Regions from separate parts of the Zongyangia acetica genome, predicted to be linked through region 1. Evidence: riboswitches for the same ligand, from Rfam matches in the RefSeq annotation. Region 1 holds a riboswitch; the other holds the start of a gene.
What was found. A riboswitch is a leader RNA that binds a small molecule or an ion and turns the genes downstream of it on or off. The one in region 1 is predicted to bind thiamine pyrophosphate.
Positions count from the first base shown of each region.

Region 1 (9,844 bases):
CATCTCTTGCCGCATCATACTTGGCATTGTCAGTCACCAAAACCAGCTTGTCGCCTTCAATTCTGTAGACATAGGCTTTATTGGTTGTATGTGTAGAAGAGTACTCGGTGCACTCCATCTCTACGCCAATCTCTACAGGGAGGTCATTCTTGTCCTTGAAATCCAGGAAGCCCAGAATCTTATCCGCGCCATATTTTTCTACCAATTTGTCAATCTTTTCGGTGGAGGCACGGAAGTTCAGTGCATTGCTGATCCCAGTACCTACATTCAAAGTGTATCCGCTATAGGGGAATGCAAAAGTCTCGCCGGATTTGATTGCTTTAAAGGCTTCCGCGGAAACGACATAACGGCCCTGGGTAGCTACTTCAAAGTCGCCATCAATTCTTGCTTTGTTGATATCGTTCTCATCGATAATGCCAGTATCTTTCACAATTAAAGTCAAATCGCCGACATATTTGTTTCCCGCAGCGTCTTTACCCTCTACATGGAGAACCATGTCATAGTCTTTGACCGCCGCGATGTCTTTGGTCTTCATCTGAACCATCCACACATTGGTGGGATTGTTACCCTCGTCATCGAAGAAAAATGCCGGGGTATAAACAGTGGTAGAACCTTGAGTTACCTGGGCTTTAGTGATCTCGATGTTGCTGTCAGCCTGATCATTTGCATAGGGGATAACATAGAAGGTGTCTCCCGCTACGTAAGCGATATTGCCGCCTGCATTCACATCAATGGTTTTGCCATCGCTGCCCAGAATGCTAAAGTGATGGATGTCATAATCGACATCGATACCAAAGGCTACAGAAGCCATGCCGAAACACATGACAACTGCCAGCATCAGTGCCAATACTTTTTTCATTGTTGTGTTCCTCCTAGCTTACATAAATTTACGGAAGGGATTTCCTTTCCACATCTCTTATTATAACCATTTATTTTTCGAAGATTTAATCAATTTAAAGATATCCTGTAACCTTTTTGTAAACAGTAAGTCGAAATTTAGCAATCTTTTGTTTCCATTTCATTTTAAAAATTTTGGATCCACAACAATAAAAAGGAACCGCTTCATCTATTGTTCAAGTAACAGAATCATTATATCCTTATATTATGCACTGATTCATTTTTCAAGGTGCACAAAAAAGGGAGTACCATTAGGTACTCCCTTTTTCTATCGACAGAATCTATCTTCCGTCAATTATTTTTTCAGTGCTACGAAGCCAGCTGCCATTGCTACTACTGCGCCTGCAACTGCCAGGCCGATGACGTCGTTTGCGCCAGTGCCGGGGTTGTCTTTGCTCTCAGTGGTGGTAGCAGGTGCATCAGTCAGAGGCTCTGCAGAGATAACCAGTGTGCCCAGCTTGTTGGTGCTGAAGGACACTACGTCTCTTGCTGCATCATAAACGCCTTTGTCGGTGATCAGAACCAGCTTGTCGCCTTCAATTCTGTAGACATAAGCCTGGTTGGTGATATGAGTGGAAGAGTACTCAGTGCACTCCATCTCTACGCCGATCTCTACAGGCAGCTCGTTCTTATCTTTGAAGTCGATTACGCCCAGGACTTTGTCCTCGCCGTATCTCTCAACGATAGCATCGATCTTCTCGATGGAAGCGCGGAAGTTCAGAGCATTTTTAATGCCAGCGCCGACTTTCAGGCTGTAGCCGTAGTAGGGGAATTTGAAGGTCTCGCCGGATTTGATGGCTTTGAATGCGTCAGCGGAAACTACATATTTGTAGTAGCCACCCTCGTCATTAGTCCAAGTGTCGACCTCGAAGTCGCCATCGATTCTTCCTTTGTTGATGTCGTTCTCGTCGATAACGCCGGTGTCTTTAACAACCAGAGTCAGATCGCCTTCATAAGCGTTGCCAGCGGCGTCTTTACCCTCAACATGCAGAACCATGTCATAATCTTTGACAGCTGCGATGTCCTGAGTCTTCATCTGAACCATCCAAACGTTGGTGGGGTTGTTGCCCTCATCATCGAAGAAGAAAGCCGGGGTGTAAACAGTGGTGGAACCCTGGGTTACTTCAGCTTTGGTGATCTCGATGTTGCTGCCACCATCTGCAGCTGCGTAGGGGATGACATAGAAAGTGTCGCCTGCTACGTAAGCGACATTGCCGCCCGCTTCCACATCAATGGGTTGACCATTGCTGCCCAGGATGGTGAAGTGATGGATGTCACGATCAACGTCGATTGCGAAAGCGACAGAAGCCATGCCGATGCACATAACAACGGCAAGAATGAGTGCTAATGCCTTTTTCATTGGTGTTTCCTCCTAAAATTTTCTTTCTTTTTTGACAAGGTCTCCCTTGTCTGACTCTTATTATATCACCCGGCTTCTAAATTGCAATACTTTTTTTTAACTTTTTCTATTTTTCTGTAACTTTTCTGTAATCTCTAAAAAAAGCCGCTATTTTTTTAGCGAAATAGACAAAGCTTGTACGGTAAAATTAAAAAGGAGTACCATGTGGTACTCCTTTTTAATTACAATGCCTGTTCCTTCGTCAGACTATTTTTTCAGTGCTACAAAACCAGCGGCGGCAGCGACGATAGCGCCGGTCACGGCCAGTCCGATGACATCGTTCGCGCCGGTGCTGGGGTTCTCCTTGTCGCCAGTGGTGCCGTTGGAACCCTGATCGCCGGAGTTGATAGCGCCCTCGATCTCGTTAGCGGAGATCACAAATGCGCCCAGACGGTCGGTCTCGAAGGAGACAAACTCTCTTGCCTCGTCATAAGTAGCGTTGTCGCTTACCAGAACCAGGTCCTCGCCCTCAATTCTGTAAACATAAGCCTTGTTGCCAGTGTGGGTAGAGCTAAACTCGGTTGCCTCTACATCGATTTTCAGGGTCTGGGGCTGCTTGTTCTGATCGGCAAAGGCCAGAAGCGCAAGAATGTTGTCCTCGCCGTATTTCTCAGCAACCTTGTCAATGGACTCATGCTGCGCGCGGAAGTTGAGGGTCTCCTCAACGCCAGCGCCTACAGTTACCTTGTAACCATCATAGGGGAAGACAAACTCCTCGCCCTCTTTGATTGCCTGGAATGCCAGGTAGGAAACAACATATCTGCCGTTGGTGTCAACAACATTGTTGTTATTCAGTCTTGCGTAATCGATGTCAGAAGCACCGATCATGTCGCTGTCCTGCACAGTGAAGGTGAAGCTATCCTCAAACAGGGTGGTTTTGGTCTCACCAGTGCCAGAACCGGTGGAGTCAGGGGTAAAGGAAGTGCTCTCAGCGGTAACTACTACCTTTACATCGTAGCCCTTAACAGCGGCCAGGTCTTCCGGGCGGATCTGGATGATCCAGTTGTTCTTAGGATTGTTTCCCTTATCATCGTAATAGTAAGCAGCCTGGATGGTGGTGCTGCCGCTTACGATGGAGACATCGGTGATCTCGGTCTCGGTCCACGGGCCGCTCTTGTCCTCGGCGGTTGCGGGGAACTGGAACGCGTTAACTGCGCCCTCGGATTTAGGCAGGACATAAAAGTCATCACTGTTAACATAGACCGGGCTGGGGGGTGTATCCATCTCGGTGGTATAATTGTCGCCGTTCTCATTGGTCAAATATTTGAAGACGATACCCTCTTTGATGTCGATTGCGAAAGAAGCGGCTGCCAGGCTAAAGCACATAACCAAGGCCAGCACAAGAGACAATACTCTTTTCATTCTTTTTCCTCCTGGAATTTGATTTATTTTCGAGCTCTTGTTTGCCCGATGACGCTATTATAGACGGCATTCGCTATATTTGCAATACTATTTTCTTTTATTTGTCATTTATTTGTTACTATTTGTCGATTATTTAATTTTTTTGACAGAGCTCACAAAAAAATTGGTTTTGTTTTCTTCCTTTTCCAAATTTTTATTGCATTTTTATTATATAATGGCAACAAAATGGATAAATATCTCTGTTTTTTTCCACACGATTCCAACAGGCAGAGATTTTCCAGATATTGCGTGTGTTTCTTTGTATTTTTCGCTGAAAACTTGGCTTTTTTCAAAGATCCTTTTGCAAATCCCTTGTTGAAGCTCTGCATCAATGTTAAAATAAAGAATACGCGTTTTGCACCCCTCCCCCTACAAACACGGCTGGATAGTGCAACGCTGCTTTCTTTATATATAGTAAAGAAACTTGATGCCATTTTAACTACATTTCTCTGATGGGAGAGAATCTGATGACTGATTTCATTATTCAAAAATTTATTAAAAATTATCAGGATACTGGAAATCCCGCTGTACGGGAAAACTACGGCAAACTGGCCGGAGCGATTGGCATTGTCTCGAATCTGTTTTTATTTGCTATTAAAATTGTTGCCGGTCTCTTATTCCGGAGTATCGCTGTGGTTGCCGATGCCGTCAATAACCTGTCCGATGCCGGTTCTTCCATCATCACCCTGGTAGGTTTTAAACTTTCCGGAAAGCCAGCTGACAAAAAACATCCTTACGGCCATGCCCGGATGGAATATATCACTGGGATGATTGTTTCCTTTGTTATTATCTTTCTGGGCTTCCAGCTGATCTCTTCTTCCTTCTCCAAGGTGATACACCCGGAAGAGGAGACCTTTAGTTGGTTGACGATTGTTGTTCTGCTTATCTCTATTGGCGTCAAGTTGTGGCAGGGTTTATTTAACCGGCAGGTGGGCAAGCGCATCCGTTCAGAGGCTCTGCAGGCTACGGCGGCAGACAGTTTAAACGACGTCTATTCCACCTCTGCCGTACTCATCGGTTCTCTTCTTGCCCATTTCACCGGTTGGCAATTGGATGGGTATCTGGGCATCCTGGTAGCCGCCTTCATTATCTTCTCCGGCATACGCCTGGTCATTGAAACCGCCAACCCCCTGCTGGGCATGGCGCCCGATAAGGAATTGGTAGAAAGAATCCACCATACCATCCTCAGCTATGACGGTGTCATCGGTATCCACGATCTGGTCATCCACAATTACGGTCCTGACCGCTGTTTTGCCTCGGTGCATGTAGAGGTACCGGCCAGCCAGGATATCCTGGTCAGCCACGACATCATCGACAACATTGAGCACGATTTTATGAATAACTTTCACATCCACCTGGTAATCCACCTAGATCCCATCGTCACCGACGATGCCCGGATTAACCAGTTACGGGATCAGTTGGAGCAGATTTTGAAGGACGTCTCCCCTCAAATTTCCATGCATGATTTTCGTGTGGTCTTTGGCTCCACCCATTCCAATTTGATCTTTGACGTATCCGTCCCCATAGACTTCCCGACGTCCGATAAAGAATTGTGCCACCTCATTTCCTGCCGTGTCAAAGAAATTGGGCGCCAGTATTACACTGTTATTACGGTGGATCGTGACTACACCTCTACCATGAATGAGGAGCAAAATTAATGGAGCATTCCTTTCCAGAATATGCGACATTCGAAGGCAAGAAATTTCAGGGCACAGACTTTGCTGACCAGCAGTTGCATCATGTTTCCTTTACCCGCTGTAGCTTCCGGGGCATGGACATGGCGGCACTGGTTACCAAAGGATGTACCTTCCACTACTGTGACTTTACCTTTGCAAGGCTCAACGAATCCCACCATCAATATACCGCCTTCGCCGGCTGTACTTTTTCCGGCTGCAGCCTTTTTGGCGCCACCTTGATCCAGTGTAAATGTATCGGCTCCACCTTTTCCGGCGCCGTGTTCACCGGTATCGAAATCCAAGGCGGCAATTTCTCGGACTGTTACCTGGCCGACAGTGACCTGCGAGGCCTTTGCCTGGATAATATCAATTTCAGCGGAGCCAACCTCCAAAACTGTAACCTAGAAAAGGCAAAGATGCGAAACTGTAATTTTACCCGGGCCCAATTGGCTGGGGCCAATCTGAAGAAAGCGGATATTCAGGGAGCGCTCATTGACGGTGTGGACATGCGTCAAGTGAAGATGCAGGATACCCTCATCGACGTGCCCCAGGCAATCCTCATCGCTCACTGTTTGGGCTGTAAACTAGGCTAACCAAAAAGCCAGCCGGAATGATTCCGGCTGGCTTTTATTTTTTGCATTAGCCAATTCTTTCATAGGGAAAGACAATGGGCTGTACCTCATTAGTCAAAGGTGCGAAAGTGTAACCCTGGCTTTTGAGGGTATCGATGACCTGGGGCAAAACGGCAATGGTGTCAGCCTTGTCCCCGCTGTCGTGGAGTAAGATGATACATCTATTTTTATCTTTCGCGCCACAGATAATGCTGTCATGGATCGACTGTTTTGTCGCCTTTTTGCTGGCGTCCTGGGCGGATACGTTCCAATCAAAATAGGTAAATCCCCGGCGGATCATCTCCCCAATAATCATATGGTAATTATCCATATTAAAAGCGTTGATACTGCCACCGGCAAAGCGGAAAATTTTAGGCTTCACCCCTGTGTATCCCTCAATCAACCGGAATTCCTTATCAAAATCCTCCAAAAAGGTATCCACCGTCTGATAGATCTGCCGGTAGTCGTGGCTGTAGGTATGCACTCCGATGGCATGGCCTTCGCTGACAATCCTCTGCATCCGTTCTTTGGCCTGCTCTCCTTCCTGTCCCGTGACAAAAAAGGTGGCCTTCACCTGTTTTTCTTTTAAAATATCCAAGACCTGGGGCGTCAGAGGAGAGGGGCCATCGTCAAAAGTCAAATATACTGTTTTTTCGGCTACTTCCCGCTTGGTAGGCGGTTCTACATATAAATTGGGAAACAGAGACGCATAGTCCAGAATTTCCGGTTCCCAATCCGCAGCAGTGCTTTCCACTTCTCGAGGAGGCGTATCCTGTGGCTTATCCTCCTGTTGCTGAAGGGCTGTTTCTTCCTCCAGACGGTTGCTTAGCGCCTGGAGTTTCTTCTGATATCCCGACCGGGTAATCAAAAGGGCGGTGGTAAAAGAACAAGAGAGGAGCAACACCAAAATCAGAAGAAGCTGGCTGGTTCTCCGATAAAATTTTGTGGTTGGATGTTTAAGCATAAGGTTTCTCCGCTTTTTATTGTTTTTCTAATTTTTATTTGATTTTCAAACATTTTAACACATGAAACTTTTACCAACAACTATTCCTTCCATTTATTCAAAGAAAAAATACAGTTTATCCAAGATTCATCTTATATTTCTCTTTTTCAACTTCAGAGATACAAAGCCGTCTATTTTCCCTACGGAAACTATTGACACCGACAAAAACTGCGCTATACTAAAAAGGTAAGATCCTTGGAAAAAATCAATAGTTGCAGAAGAACTGGGGAGCCAATGAAATTGGCTGAGAGTGAGGTGTGTCCTCTTACCCATGGAACCTGTACGGTTAATACCGGCGTAGGGAGTTTCGTATTTATATTTGCAAACAGAAGCCAAACCTACCGTATCCGGTGGGCTTGGCTTTTTTCTTTGCCCGCTCCCGCTTTTGATTCTGTGGCTCTGTCCAGGATTCTTGATTTTACAAAGGAGATGAGACGCAAATGAAGGTCAATGGCAAACAGGTAGCACTGCCAAAAGAGATGTCCCTGTTGGCATTCCTGCAGGAGCAGGGATATCCCACCGACAAGGTAGCGGTAGAGCGCAATGGCCAGATTGTCCCCAAAGCCCAGTTTTCCTCTGTTACCCTGATGGATTCTGACCAGGTGGAAATTGTCAGCTTTGTAGGCGGAGGCTGATCCCATGGAGATCTCACTTAACGGAAAAAAGCTGCTGCTCTCCTCCCCCCTTTCCCTCCGCGCGCTGCAGGAGCAGTACTGTCCGGACGCCGACGTATTCATTTATAACGGTTTTCAAACGGATGAGGATCTCCCCCTTCAAGATGGCGACACTGTCGTTCTGATCCGCCGGGGGGAGCTGCCCTCAGAAGAGCAGCTGGAAAGTATGATGGCTGCCCGCCATACCCCCTTTGTCCATGAGCGGGTCAAAAAGGCCAAGGTGGGCATCGCGGGGCTGGGAGGCCTTGGCTCCAACATTGCGGTCATGCTGGCCCGCACTGGCATAGGAGAGCTGGTGCTGGCCGACTTTGACCTGGTGGAGCCCAGCAACCTCAACCGCCAGCACTATTTTATTTCCCATCTAGGCCAGTACAAAACCCAGGCGCTGCAGGAACAAATCCGCCAGATCAACCCCTTTATCCAGGTAAAAACCCACACCGTACGCCTTACCGCTCAAAACGCGGCGGAAATTTTTTCTGGCTGCCAGGTGATCTGTGAGGCCTTGGACCGGCCGCAATCCAAGGCGGAGCTGGTGGCTGCGGTGCTGGAAGGGCTGCCTCAGGCCAAGGTGGTAGCTGCCTCCGGGATGGCCGGCTACGGCAGCGCCAATGAGATCGAAACCCGGCGGAAGCTTTCCCGGCTCTACCTCTGTGGTGATCTTGTCAGCGAAGCCCAGCCGGGACAAGGACTCATGGCCCCTCGGGTGTCAGTCTGTGCCGGCCATCAAGCCAACATGGTTCTCCGGCTATTGCTGGGGATGGATGAACCATAACCTGTGTATATCCGCATTTCAAACAAAGGAGCGAACAATATGAAAGACATTTTAAAAATCGGGCCCCGGGAATTTCATTCCCGCTTTTTCCTGGGCACCGGTAAATTCTCTTTGGATAAAACTGCCGCAGCCATCGAGGCCAGCGGCACCGAAATGGTCACTCTCGCCCTGCGCCGGGCCAATTTAGGCGGTGAGGGCAACATCCTCGATTACATTCCCAAAACGGTGACCCTGCTGCCCAACACCTCCGGCGCCCGCAACGCCGAGGAGGCGGTTCGTATTGCCCGGCTGGCCCGGGAACTGGGCTGTGGCGACTTTATCAAAATTGAGGTCATCCGGGACAGCAAGTACCTGATGCCGGATAACTATGAGACCATCAAGGCAACCGAAATCCTGGCCAAAGAGGGATTTGTTGTACTGCCCTACATCAGTCCTGACCTGATGGCGGCACGGGATCTTGTCAACGCCGGAGCTGCTGCCATCATGCCCCTTGCTGCCCCTATCGGCAGCAATAAGGGCCTCATCACCCGGGATTTCGTCAAGATGCTCATCGATGAAATTGACCTTCCCATCGTAGTGGACGCTGGTATTGGACGCCCCTCCCATGCCTGTGAGGCCATGGAGCTGGGCGCTGACGCCGTACTGGCTAACACCGCTGTGGCTACCGCTCGGGATGTAGTGGCAATGGCTCATGCCTTTAAGCTGGCAGTAGAAGCGGGACGGGAAGGCTATCTCGCCGGTCCCGGCCGGGTGCTGGAATATGAGGGAGAAGCCTCCTCTCCCCTCACCGGATTTCTGCAGGACTAGGGGGCTTTTTCATGAGTACGATCAATGTAGAAAAACTCAAAGTCAATCTGGAGCGGCCGCTGATGGACACTGTACTGGAGGCCTATGATGCTGTCGATTTTTCCGCTTATACCGGCGACGATGTTCTCCGGGCCCTGGAAAAGGACAGCATTTCCTTAGAGGACTATGCGGCGCTCCTCTCCCCGGCGGCCCAGCCCTACCTGGAGCAGATGGCACAGCGCGCCAAACAGGAAACCGCCTGCCACTTCGGCAATACTGCCGGGCTCTATACTCCTCTCTATATCGCCAACTACTGTGTCAACCACTGTACTTACTGCGGATTTAACTGTACCAATAAAATCCACCGGGGAAAGCTCACCTATGATGAAATTGACACCGAGCTGCGCAACATCGCCAAAACCGGGCTGAGAGAGATTCTCATCCTCACCGGGGAATCCCGGTACCACTCGGATGTGGAATATATCGGTCACGCCTGTGAAATTGCCAAAAAGTACTTTACGACCATTGGCATCGAGGTCTATCCCATGGACACAGACGAGTATGCCTATATCCAGCAGTGCGGCGCTGATTTTGTCAGTGTTTACCAGGAGACCTATGACCGCGT
Region 1 is NZ_JBBEWN010000021.1:9,375-19,218, reverse strand. It holds gene WGC32_RS13960 (hypothetical protein) at 1-859, opposite strand, end outside; gene WGC32_RS13955 (hypothetical protein) at 1,193-2,257, opposite strand; gene WGC32_RS13950 (LPXTG cell wall anchor domain-containing protein) at 2,504-3,658, opposite strand; gene WGC32_RS13945 (hypothetical protein) at 3,811-4,131, opposite strand; gene WGC32_RS13940 (cation diffusion facilitator family transporter) at 4,165-5,355, shown strand; gene WGC32_RS13935 (pentapeptide repeat-containing protein) at 5,355-5,966, shown strand; gene WGC32_RS13930 (polysaccharide deacetylase family protein) at 6,013-6,948, opposite strand; TPP riboswitch at 7,202-7,308, shown strand; gene thiS (sulfur carrier protein ThiS) at 7,428-7,622, shown strand; gene thiF (sulfur carrier protein ThiS adenylyltransferase ThiF) at 7,627-8,433, shown strand; gene WGC32_RS13915 (thiazole synthase) at 8,473-9,240, shown strand; gene thiH (2-iminoacetate synthase ThiH) at 9,252-9,844, shown strand, end outside.

Region 2 (9,844 bases), on a different contig from region 1:
CCCAATCCGGACAACATCGACAAATACGAAGCATTCTATCGGCTGTATGTCAAGTTGTATCCATCTCTCAAGGATAATTTTAAAGAATTGGCCACTCTGTAGCGGCTTCTCAAAAAAGAACGCGCTGTATGGATAACAGCGCGTTCTTTTTTCTGCCCAATTTGTGGCCATCTTCCAAAATATTCATTCAATATTCACCCCATTTTTCTCGAAAAAATAGGCGGACTGTGGTAAGATAACAGAGAGGTGATGCGGTGTGAAGAAAAAATATCTGCTCAGTCTTTTGGTCATCATTTTGGTTGTCGGCCTCGGCGCCGGTGCTTTCTTTTTGGTGCGGGATTATCTGCCCATTTCTCTGCAATTTCAGCGGGATACAGTAGAGCTGGAAACCCCTGCGGAGATCCGCAGTTTCTATGTTCAGGGGTTCGGAGAAAACGCGCTGATTCCCGAAGAAGATATGAGCAAAGGGGAGATGCAAGATCACATCGCTTCCATTGTGGAACACGCTGTCACCTATGGCTATAATACCATCTATGTGGATGCTGTCACAGGAGGTGAGGCCTATTATGACTCTGACCTTCTTCCTTCCACCTCACATATTGACGGCAAACAGGACAATCGTACGAAATACGATCCTCTGCGGCTTTTTATCAAGGAGGCTCATCAAAATGGAATCCGGGTCTACGTAGTGGTAAATCCCTATGATTTGGGTGCCATTACCACGACAGATGGGCTCTATGAAAAACATCCAGCCCTTGAAAATCCTCAATGGCTGCTGACCACCACCGACGGCATCCTCAAGTTCGATCCCGCCAATCAAGACTTTCAAAAATTCGTTGGGGATCTGGCTTCGGAAATTGTCGCCAATTACAATGTGGACGGTCTTCATCTCGTGGATATTGGCTATCAGAGTGGTATGTCCAGTGAGTCTGCCTTTGCGGGTCAATCCACCGCTTCCGATCTTACCTCTTTCCACCAAAGCAGCATTATTGCTTTGCTCTCCGCCGTGCATACTGCCACTGCAAATGCTGATGTTTCTTTTGGCATCACCGTCCCTGGAGTCAACAGCCAGATGGATGAGAGTATCCGGGGGAGCGCTGCCTTCGCTGCGGACGATCAGGCTGTTGATGTTGCATCCATCATGGAGCAAGGACTGGTAGACTACATTACCCCTGAGCTTTTTTATAGCATTGACGGTGAATCAGGAGACTACCGATCCCTTGTTCAGTGGTGGGGCGAGACTTCCGATTACTACCGTATTCCTGTCATCACCCTCAACCGTGTAGCCGAAGCGCAAAGCGGAGATCAGTTTGCTTTGGCTGATCAGATTTATCTCAACCGTCTGCAAAATTTTAAAGGCCATATTCTCTCCACATACGCTGATCTCGCCTCTGATAGTCAGGGCGTAAACGTCTACACCGCTTCCATGTATGCCATGCCAGAATCGGAACAGGCAATCTCTGTCGATCTCAGCTATGGGCAGACTTTGGAAATTACCCGGCCCTCAAGTGAAGAATTTACGACCTATTACAGCAAATATTTCATCATGGGCACCTCGGACCCCTCTCTGCCTTTGACCCTTAACGGCGAAGAGGTAGAAGCCCGTGGAGAAGGCGGTACTTTTGGCGTACTAGTTGAACTTTCTTTAGGGGAAAACAGTTTTACCTTTGAACAGGGGGAAAATGTGTCCCGTTCGCTTACCATTATCCGTGAGGAGGAAGGCTCTGGAGAAGTCTCCACCATTTCCTCTATTTTAGAAAGCTCAGTTTTCCCCAGCGCTTCTTATGGCGCCTATGCTGGTGAAGAGGTCACCTTTTCCTGTATTGCTCCTGCCGGCGGGGAGGTCACTGCCATTTTTGACGGCATGCATATACCACTGGAGCAAGTCGCCATTGCAGAGGATGGCGTACCGGCCCTCTTCAAAGGAACCGCAACCCTCGCAGAAGACTATCCGGAAAATGTAACTACCAAGGTGGGGACTGTCAGCTATGTGCTCACCTATGAAGGAAAAACCAGCACTACCTCTTCCCTGGGAGAGATCTACGTTGTTGGTGAGGGTGGCAAATTGGTGATGCAGGCGGCTGAATACATCGGTACCGTCTTTAGTGAAAGCAATACCAATAGTGACATTATTGCCACCTTGAAACAAGGCTGTGTAGATTTGGTCACCGATCAAACCGATGATATGTGCCAGCTTTCCAGCGGAGGGTGGATTCAAAAAAGCACCATAGATTTCGTGGAGGGAGAAGCCTCCTTCCAAAATAATGTCAGCGAGGTTACCATGGAGCAGGCCGAAAATGGAGACCAAACCTATACCATCAAGGGTACAGCCCGTCCCGCTTTTCACGCTGACCTCGATGACGACGTCTTCACCATCACCCTTTATAATACTGTCAATATACAGGAAGGGCTTTTTGAATATGGAGATCTATTCTCCGATATCTCCCAACGGGTTAACGACGATGAAAGTGTAACGCTCCAGTTTACCCTAGGGGAAGGCCTTTCTCTCTGGGGCTATAATGTGGAATTTGATCTGGACGGCAATTTGGTGCTCTCCTTCTTGCTTCCTCCAAAACTTTCCGATAATCCGGCACGGCCTCTGGAAGGCGTAGTCGTTGCTCTCGATGCCGGACATGGCGGAGAGGATCCCGGTTCCTTGGGGCCTGGCGGCAGCAGTGGCGCAACAGAAAAGGATATTAACCTTGCCATTACCTATGAGACACAAAGACAGCTGGAAGCTCTAGGAGCTACTGTTTCCCTGACCCGTTCTAATGACACCCGCCTTTCTTATGAAGAAAGATGCCTTCCTCCCGAAAATATGAAGGTAGATTTTTATATCTCCTTCCATCAAAACTCAGTGGCAGAAACCACCGACTCTTCCAGCGTCAGCGGTACAGAAATCTATTATCATTACAATACTTCTGCTCAGTTTGCGCAGATTCTTCACGACACCATGACACAATGCTTAGGACGAGAGCCAAGAGGCGCCATCCAGTCCACCTATCGGGTAACACGAATGACATTCTGTCCCAGCGTCCTGGTGGAGAACGGCTTCATGTCCAATCCCTGGGAGTATGAGTCTCTCTGTGATTCCTTCACCATCTTCCGTACGGCAAACGCTGTTGCAATGGGGATTGTTGACACCATTAAAGCGGCAAACTAACTCAACTAATTAGGGAAAGTCCAGAGTTTTCTGGACTTTCTTTTTCTTTGTCCGAGCAGTTGACATCCTCCTTTGCGATGGATATAATAATCACTACATTTGTCTTTTACTGTCATAGTGAAAGGGGGTTCGATATCATGGAGAAAGATCGCAAAGAAATGATCCGCGCTTATAAAGAACGTCGGCGGGAAGGCGGCGTTTTCGCCATCAAAAACACCCAAAACGGCAGGCTGCTTCTTCAATGGACCACCGAACTGACCGGGAGTCGTAATCGCTTTCAGTTTGCCCAAATGACCGGATCCTGCGTTGACCGGAAGATTGCTAAGGATTGGGATGCGCTGGGCAAAGATGTCTTTGTTTTTGAAGTGCTCGATACACTACAACAGAAAGAAGAACAAACTGCGGAGGAATTCAAGGAAGACGTCAAAGCGCTCTATGACCTCTGGCTTGAGAAAATTGACTCGGGCCTTCTTTACTAGAATCAACATAATCTGATCCAATATGATTCCTCACACAATGAAAGGGACGGAGTATGATTTTTATATCATACTCCGTCCCTTTCATTGTGCATAACCGAAAAACACCGTTTTTCTATGAACCAGAGATCCATACAGATCTTTCCTAAACCCGGTCATGGGAGATTCCTAGAATCCTTTCCTTCCAAAGACTATAGGGCAAAGCAGTGGTCAACCGGCCCATTGCCCTTTCCAAGATCCAGTCCGGAAGCCAGCGCTCCTGTAATATATTCCTTTGCTTTGGCCACCGCATCCTCCATAGGTTCTCCCTTGGCAAGATATGCCGCAATCGCGGAGGAAAGGGTACAACCGGTGCCATGGGTATTATGGGTATCCACCCTCTTGGTTGGATACCAACGTACCTGTCCGTCCTTGTAGAGCAGATCGTCTCCGCCGTCAAAGTGTCCGCCCTTAATCATAATATACCCGTCGTAAGACTCGGCAATTTTCTGGGCGGCTTTCACCTGTTCTTCTTTGTTTGAAATAGAAAAGCCGCATAGGACCTCCGCTTCCGGCAGATTGGGGGTAATAATATCGGACAAAGGCATTAATTTTGTGATCAGTGCGTTTTGGGCGTCCTCATCAATCAGCCGGTGGCCGCTGGTGGACACCATCACTGTATCCAATACCACGTTTTTTGCTTGATACTGTTTAATCTTTCCCGCAATTGCATCAATAATCGGAATGCTGGATACCATGCCGATCTTGACCGCGTCGGGAAAGATATCCTCAAAAACGCAGTCCAACTGCGCCTCCACCATCGGAATGCTTACATTTTCAATCAGCCGAACGCCACAGGTATTCTGGGCCAACACCGCCGTGATGGCACACATGCCATATACCTTGAGCGCCGTAAAAGTTTTCAGATCCGCTTGCATTCCTGCTCCACCGCTAGGATCAGTACCCGCAATGGTCAGTGCTGTATTCATGAAGTCATAACTCCTTATTTTGAAATTTCGTCTGCTTGTATCCGCATCATCTGCGCGGCCTTCCTAACATCGGGCTGGGCCAGAATGGCAGACACCACCGCGATGCCGGCAAGATTTCTCCCCCGAAGGGCTGCAGCGTTATCCTCGTCGATGCCGCCGATGGCCACTACAGGAATGGGAACACATTTTGCCACCTTGGTCAGTGTCTCCAGGGAGATTTTCCCTGCGTCCCCCTTGGTGGAGGAGCCAAAGGCGGCACCAGAACCTAGATAATCCGCTCCCGCTGCATAGGCAGCCAGAGCTTCCTCCACATTGTGGGCGGACGCCCCGATGATTTTATTCATTCCCAGCTTTTCTCGAACCATGCGGATATCATCATCGCTTTGGCCTAAGTGTACCCCTGCGGCGTCTATCTGCAGTGCAATGTCTACATAATCATTGATAATCAGCGGCACGTTATATCGATCCGTCACCTTTTTGACCCGCTGTGCCAAAGCCAAGAGTTCTTCGCCAGTTGTATGCTTTTCACGTAACTGTACCAGGGTCACGCCGCCAAGAATGGCCTCTTCCACCTGGGATTCCAATGTCCTGCCATGTAGCCACGACCGGTCGGTCACCAGATAAAGGCGCATTATATCCCTATTCACAGACAAGCCGGACACCTCCCATTGCGCTGTCCTTGACCAGGCTCACTTCATCGATCAGCGCCAAGTGATAGCTTCCGGTTCCACGTCCTGCGTGAGCCGCTTTTTCATAGGCCCGCTCTCCACAGATATCGAAAGCTCCAACTGCCGCCGCCACCGCTTCCAGCGGATGGGAACCATCTGCGCCTAAAAATGCACCGATGAGGCAGGAAAGCATACAGCCGGTGCCGGTGACCTGGCCCATCATAGCATGTCCATTAGCAATGGTGAAGGAGCGCTTTCCATCAGTAATGATGTCTTTTTTCCCTGTAACAACTACGACTGCCCCACTCTGGCGGGCAAGATCCATGGCCAAATTTCTTGCTTCTATGGGGCTCTGTGCTGTTATGGCGGCATCCACCCCGGCCCATTCCGTCTGCTTTCCAGCCAAAGCGGCAATTTCGGAGATATTGCCCCGAATAGCGGTAACCCGGATGCCCCTTAAAAGCCGTCCGATTCCTTCCCGTCGAAAGGCAGAGGCGCCGGCCCCCACCGGATCTAAGACAACAGGAAGGTCCAATTCATTGGCCCGTTTTCCCGCCAACTCCATGGTGGAAAACCTATCTGGGCTCGGGGTTCCTAAATTGAGCACCAGGCTGTCGCTGCTTCCAGTGATTTCCGCAGCTTCCTCCGGCGCATCAGCCATGATAGGGGATGCGCCGATGGCCAGCAGCACATTGGCGCAATCTGTTGCCGTTACATAATTGGCAATACAGTGGACTATGGGGTGCTTCTGCCGCACCGCCTGTATATAACCTTCCAGCATGGTTTTCTCCTGATTAGATGACATCGACATTTTTGCCGCCGAGAATTTTATTCATATTGCGCACCGCGCACATTTTTCCGCACATGGTGCAGGTATCGGAATGCTCCGGCGTGGATTCTTCCCGGTAACGCCGTGCCTTTTCCGGATCAATGGCCAGGTTGAACATTCCCTCCCAGTCCAAATTCTTACGGGCGGTGGACATGTTGTAGTCCCAGTCTCTGGCACCAGGTAGTCCCTTGGCTACATCAGCGGCATGGGCCGCAATTTTAGAAGCAATGATACCCTCCTTCATGTCGTCCAGGGTAGGCAGGCGCAGATGCTCCGCCGGGGTAACATAGCACAGGAAGGATGCGCCATAGGTAGCCGCAATAGCGCCACCGATGGCAGCAGTAATGTGGTCATAGCCAGGAGCCACATCGGTAACCAACGGGCCTAGAACATAGAAGGGCGCTCCTTTGCAGATGGTCTGCTGAATCCGCATATTGGCTTCAATCTGATCCAGCGGCATATGACCGGGGCCTTCGATCATAACTTGGACATCCTTGGCCCAAGCGCGCTGGGTCAGCTCTCCCAATGTCACCAATTCCTCAATCTGCGAGATATCTCCGGAGTCCTCAATGCATCCGGGCCGGCAGGCGTCTCCCAGGCTCAAGGTTACATCATATTTCTGGCAGATTTCCAGAATATCGTCAAAATGTTCATAGAAAGGATTTTCATTGCCGGTCATCTCCATCCAGGAGAAGATGAGGGAACCGCCGCGGGACACGATGTTCATATGGCGTTTGGTCTCTTTGAAACGCTGTGCGGTCGACTTGTTGATACCGCAGTGGATGGTCATAAAGTCTACGCCATCCTCCGCATGCATCTGAACAATGTCCAGCCACTCCTGGGTGGTAATCTTATCTAGATCTTTGTTGTAATAGACAATGGCGTCATAAATAGGAACTGTGCCGATAATAGCGGGGCACTGGGCCGTCAAGGCGCGGCGGAACTTTTTGGTGTCTCCAAAGGAGCTCAGATCCATAATGGACTCGGCGCCCATGGCGACAGCGGCATTGACCTTCTCCATCTCCACGTCCATGTTCAGGCAATCGCGGCTAGTTCCCAGGTTGACGTTGATTTTCGTCGTCAAATCCTTGCCGATTCCATGGGGATCCAGGCAAGTATGGTTCTTGTTCGCCGGGATTGCAACCGTACCCTTTGCAACCATTTCTCTGAGGGCTTCTTCACTGATTTTTTCTTTTGCCGCAACAGCCCGCATCTCTTTGGTAATAATGCCCTGTTTTGCAGCATTCATCTGTGTTGTGTAACTCAAAATGACTCTTCCTTTCTTTCCCGCGCGGTGTTGGTGCGCTTCCTACGCGGATATGTATCAAAGTTCCGCCCTGATAAGACGAAAGCTTCAGCATAAATAATAGAATTAAAAAAGGCGCCTGCTCAAAGCCGGCGCCCTATGGATCTGTGATTTGCTTCCCTACGCCAGTATTAACTAACAGGTTCAAAGGGTCAGGTTTTAACCTTCTCAACCGCAATGGTTCCCCCGCAAACGAGTATTCTTTTGTTGTTTCCTATTATAACACTCGAGGTCCACTCTGTAAATAAAAAGAATAAAGGGGGAATAAAGCTCCCCCCTTTTTGCTTATTTCACTTCGATACCAAGAAATTTTTCCAGACAGCTGGTGATAAACATGTGATCCTCCACATGCGGCAGCCCGGAGACGCAAATGGAGCCAATGACACCGGTCCCTTTCAAATACAACGGGAATCCTCCGCCGCAAAGGGCATACTCCATGGGATCCAACAACCAGTCTTTTTCCAGTGTCTTCCCCTCCAACTCCGCCACGGTAAACAGGTGCAGGCTGCTTTCCTGGCGGACAAAGACGGTGTTATGCTTACGGTTGAGCCACTGTTCATTGTGAGCATTGGCTCCCTCCAACACATGGCTGAATATAACCAGATTGTTAACGGTAATCCGAATGGCGATGGGCAGTTTCTTCTCCCTAGCCTCATTGACCATCAAAACGCCCAATTTCCAGGCATCTTTATAGGAAAAATGGTCAAAGCGAAGCAAAGCCTCCTGCTTCTCCACCAGCTCCCGCAAAGCCTTGGTATCATTTTTTGATGTTTCCATGGGAATAACCTCCTCTTTTACCGGGGATTTCTCCCTGTTACCGGGCTTTTCTACGATAACTTTACCATACCATAAAAGCGGAAAAATTCCAATGGAAAATTCTTTCTTTACCTCACGAAAAAATAGTGGAGAATTTAGCTATTTTCACCCGGAATTCCCAGCAGTTCGCAACCATTTTTATAGAAGATCAGCGCTTGCTCTTCTTCGGTAAGACCGGAGGTCTTCACATACTCCACGGCGGCGGCTCCATCGGACCAAGGGCAATCAGTTCCAAACAGAATCCGTTTTACCCCATGATTTCTCACCATCCGGACAAACTGTTCCTTCGGCATATTTCCCATGGCAAGGGAGGTGTCGAGATAGACATTGTTGCGCCCGATCATGTATTTTTCTACGTCCTCCCACATATTAAATCCCCCCATATGGGCCAAAATTACCGTCAGATTTGGGAAATGATCCAATACAGTGACCATGCCTTTCGGCGTTGTATGGACCACTTCCGGAGACAGGGGATCCCAGCCGGCGTGAAAAGCGACCATCAGCCCTAGATCCTGGCATTTTTGGTAGATTGGAAAAATCCGTTCTTCCTCCACAAAAAACTCCTGATAATCAGGGTGGAGCTTTATTCCTCGGAGACCTAACTCTTTAATTCGCTCCAGCTCTTCCAATGCGTTTTCCGCCTCGGGATGCACTGAGCCGAAGGCTCTCGTAGGGCCATCGTTATGGGAGGCGGCAAAATTGTTCACCGATGTCTGCTGATGGGCATTGGTCGCGATATTAAAGAGCACAGCGATATCCGTTCCCCACTCCTTCATAGCGCGACAGGTATCGTCATAAGTGCCGTTGGTCTGGGGCGTAATCCCGCAGATGGAGTAGAGCTTTCCTACCGCCCGCTCAGCAATTTTATCTGGAAAACAATGGGTGTGAAAATCAATTTGCATATATATTCCTCCTATCGAATTTTTTCGAATTCACCGTCTTATCCGATTTATTATATCACAAAATCGGTATTTCGTCGTCTTTCTCCCTCCCTTTTCAACATCACCAAAAACCCTTCTATTTCTTTGGCATCTCCAAATAGCCGGATTTTGTTGAAACCCCGGATTAAAAATTGTAAAATAAATACAATGTCTTTTCTTGCGGACAAAATCTATTGACAGAGGTGATTTTGATGAAAGAATACGGTGTGGGCGTCATTGGTTATGGTTTCATGGGGAAAACCCATTGCTATGGCTATCAGACACTCCCGTTCTATTATCCGGACATGCCCTTTAAAATCAAACTGGTGGGCGTGTGTAATACAACCCTTTCTAAGGCCGAAAAAGCCAAGGATTTGCTGGGTTTTTCTTATGCAACCTCCAACGCAGACGATATTTTTAATGACCCCAACATTCAAATTGTCAATATCTGCACACCTAACGTCTATCACAAGGACATGGTGATTAAGGCCATCAAAGCGGGGAAACATGTCTACTGTGACAAGCCCTTTGTGATGAACTACGCCGAGGCAGAAGAAGTGATTGCCCTTGCGAAAGAGCATCATGTCACCGCCCAGATTGCATTGCAGAATCGTTTCTACCCCATGATCATGAACGCCAAACGGCTGATCGATGAGGGACGGCTGGGTAAAATCACCTCCTTCCGTGGAATTTTCCTC
Region 2 is NZ_JBBEWN010000006.1:125,992-135,835, forward strand. It holds gene xylB (xylulokinase) at 1-102, shown strand, start outside; gene WGC32_RS07220 (N-acetylmuramoyl-L-alanine amidase) at 257-3,163, shown strand; gene WGC32_RS07225 (GIY-YIG nuclease family protein) at 3,301-3,642, shown strand; gene thiD (bifunctional hydroxymethylpyrimidine kinase/phosphomethylpyrimidine kinase) at 3,831-4,607, opposite strand; gene thiE (thiamine phosphate synthase) at 4,622-5,254, opposite strand; gene thiM (hydroxyethylthiazole kinase) at 5,247-6,056, opposite strand; gene thiC (phosphomethylpyrimidine synthase ThiC) at 6,070-7,371, opposite strand; TPP riboswitch at 7,510-7,608, opposite strand; gene WGC32_RS07250 (heme-degrading domain-containing protein) at 7,696-8,187, opposite strand; gene WGC32_RS07255 (amidohydrolase family protein) at 8,322-9,128, opposite strand; gene WGC32_RS07260 (Gfo/Idh/MocA family protein) at 9,359-9,844, shown strand, end outside.
Region 2: another riboswitch for thiamine pyrophosphate. It lies ahead of thiC (phosphomethylpyrimidine synthase ThiC); the one in region 1 lies ahead of thiS (sulfur carrier protein ThiS).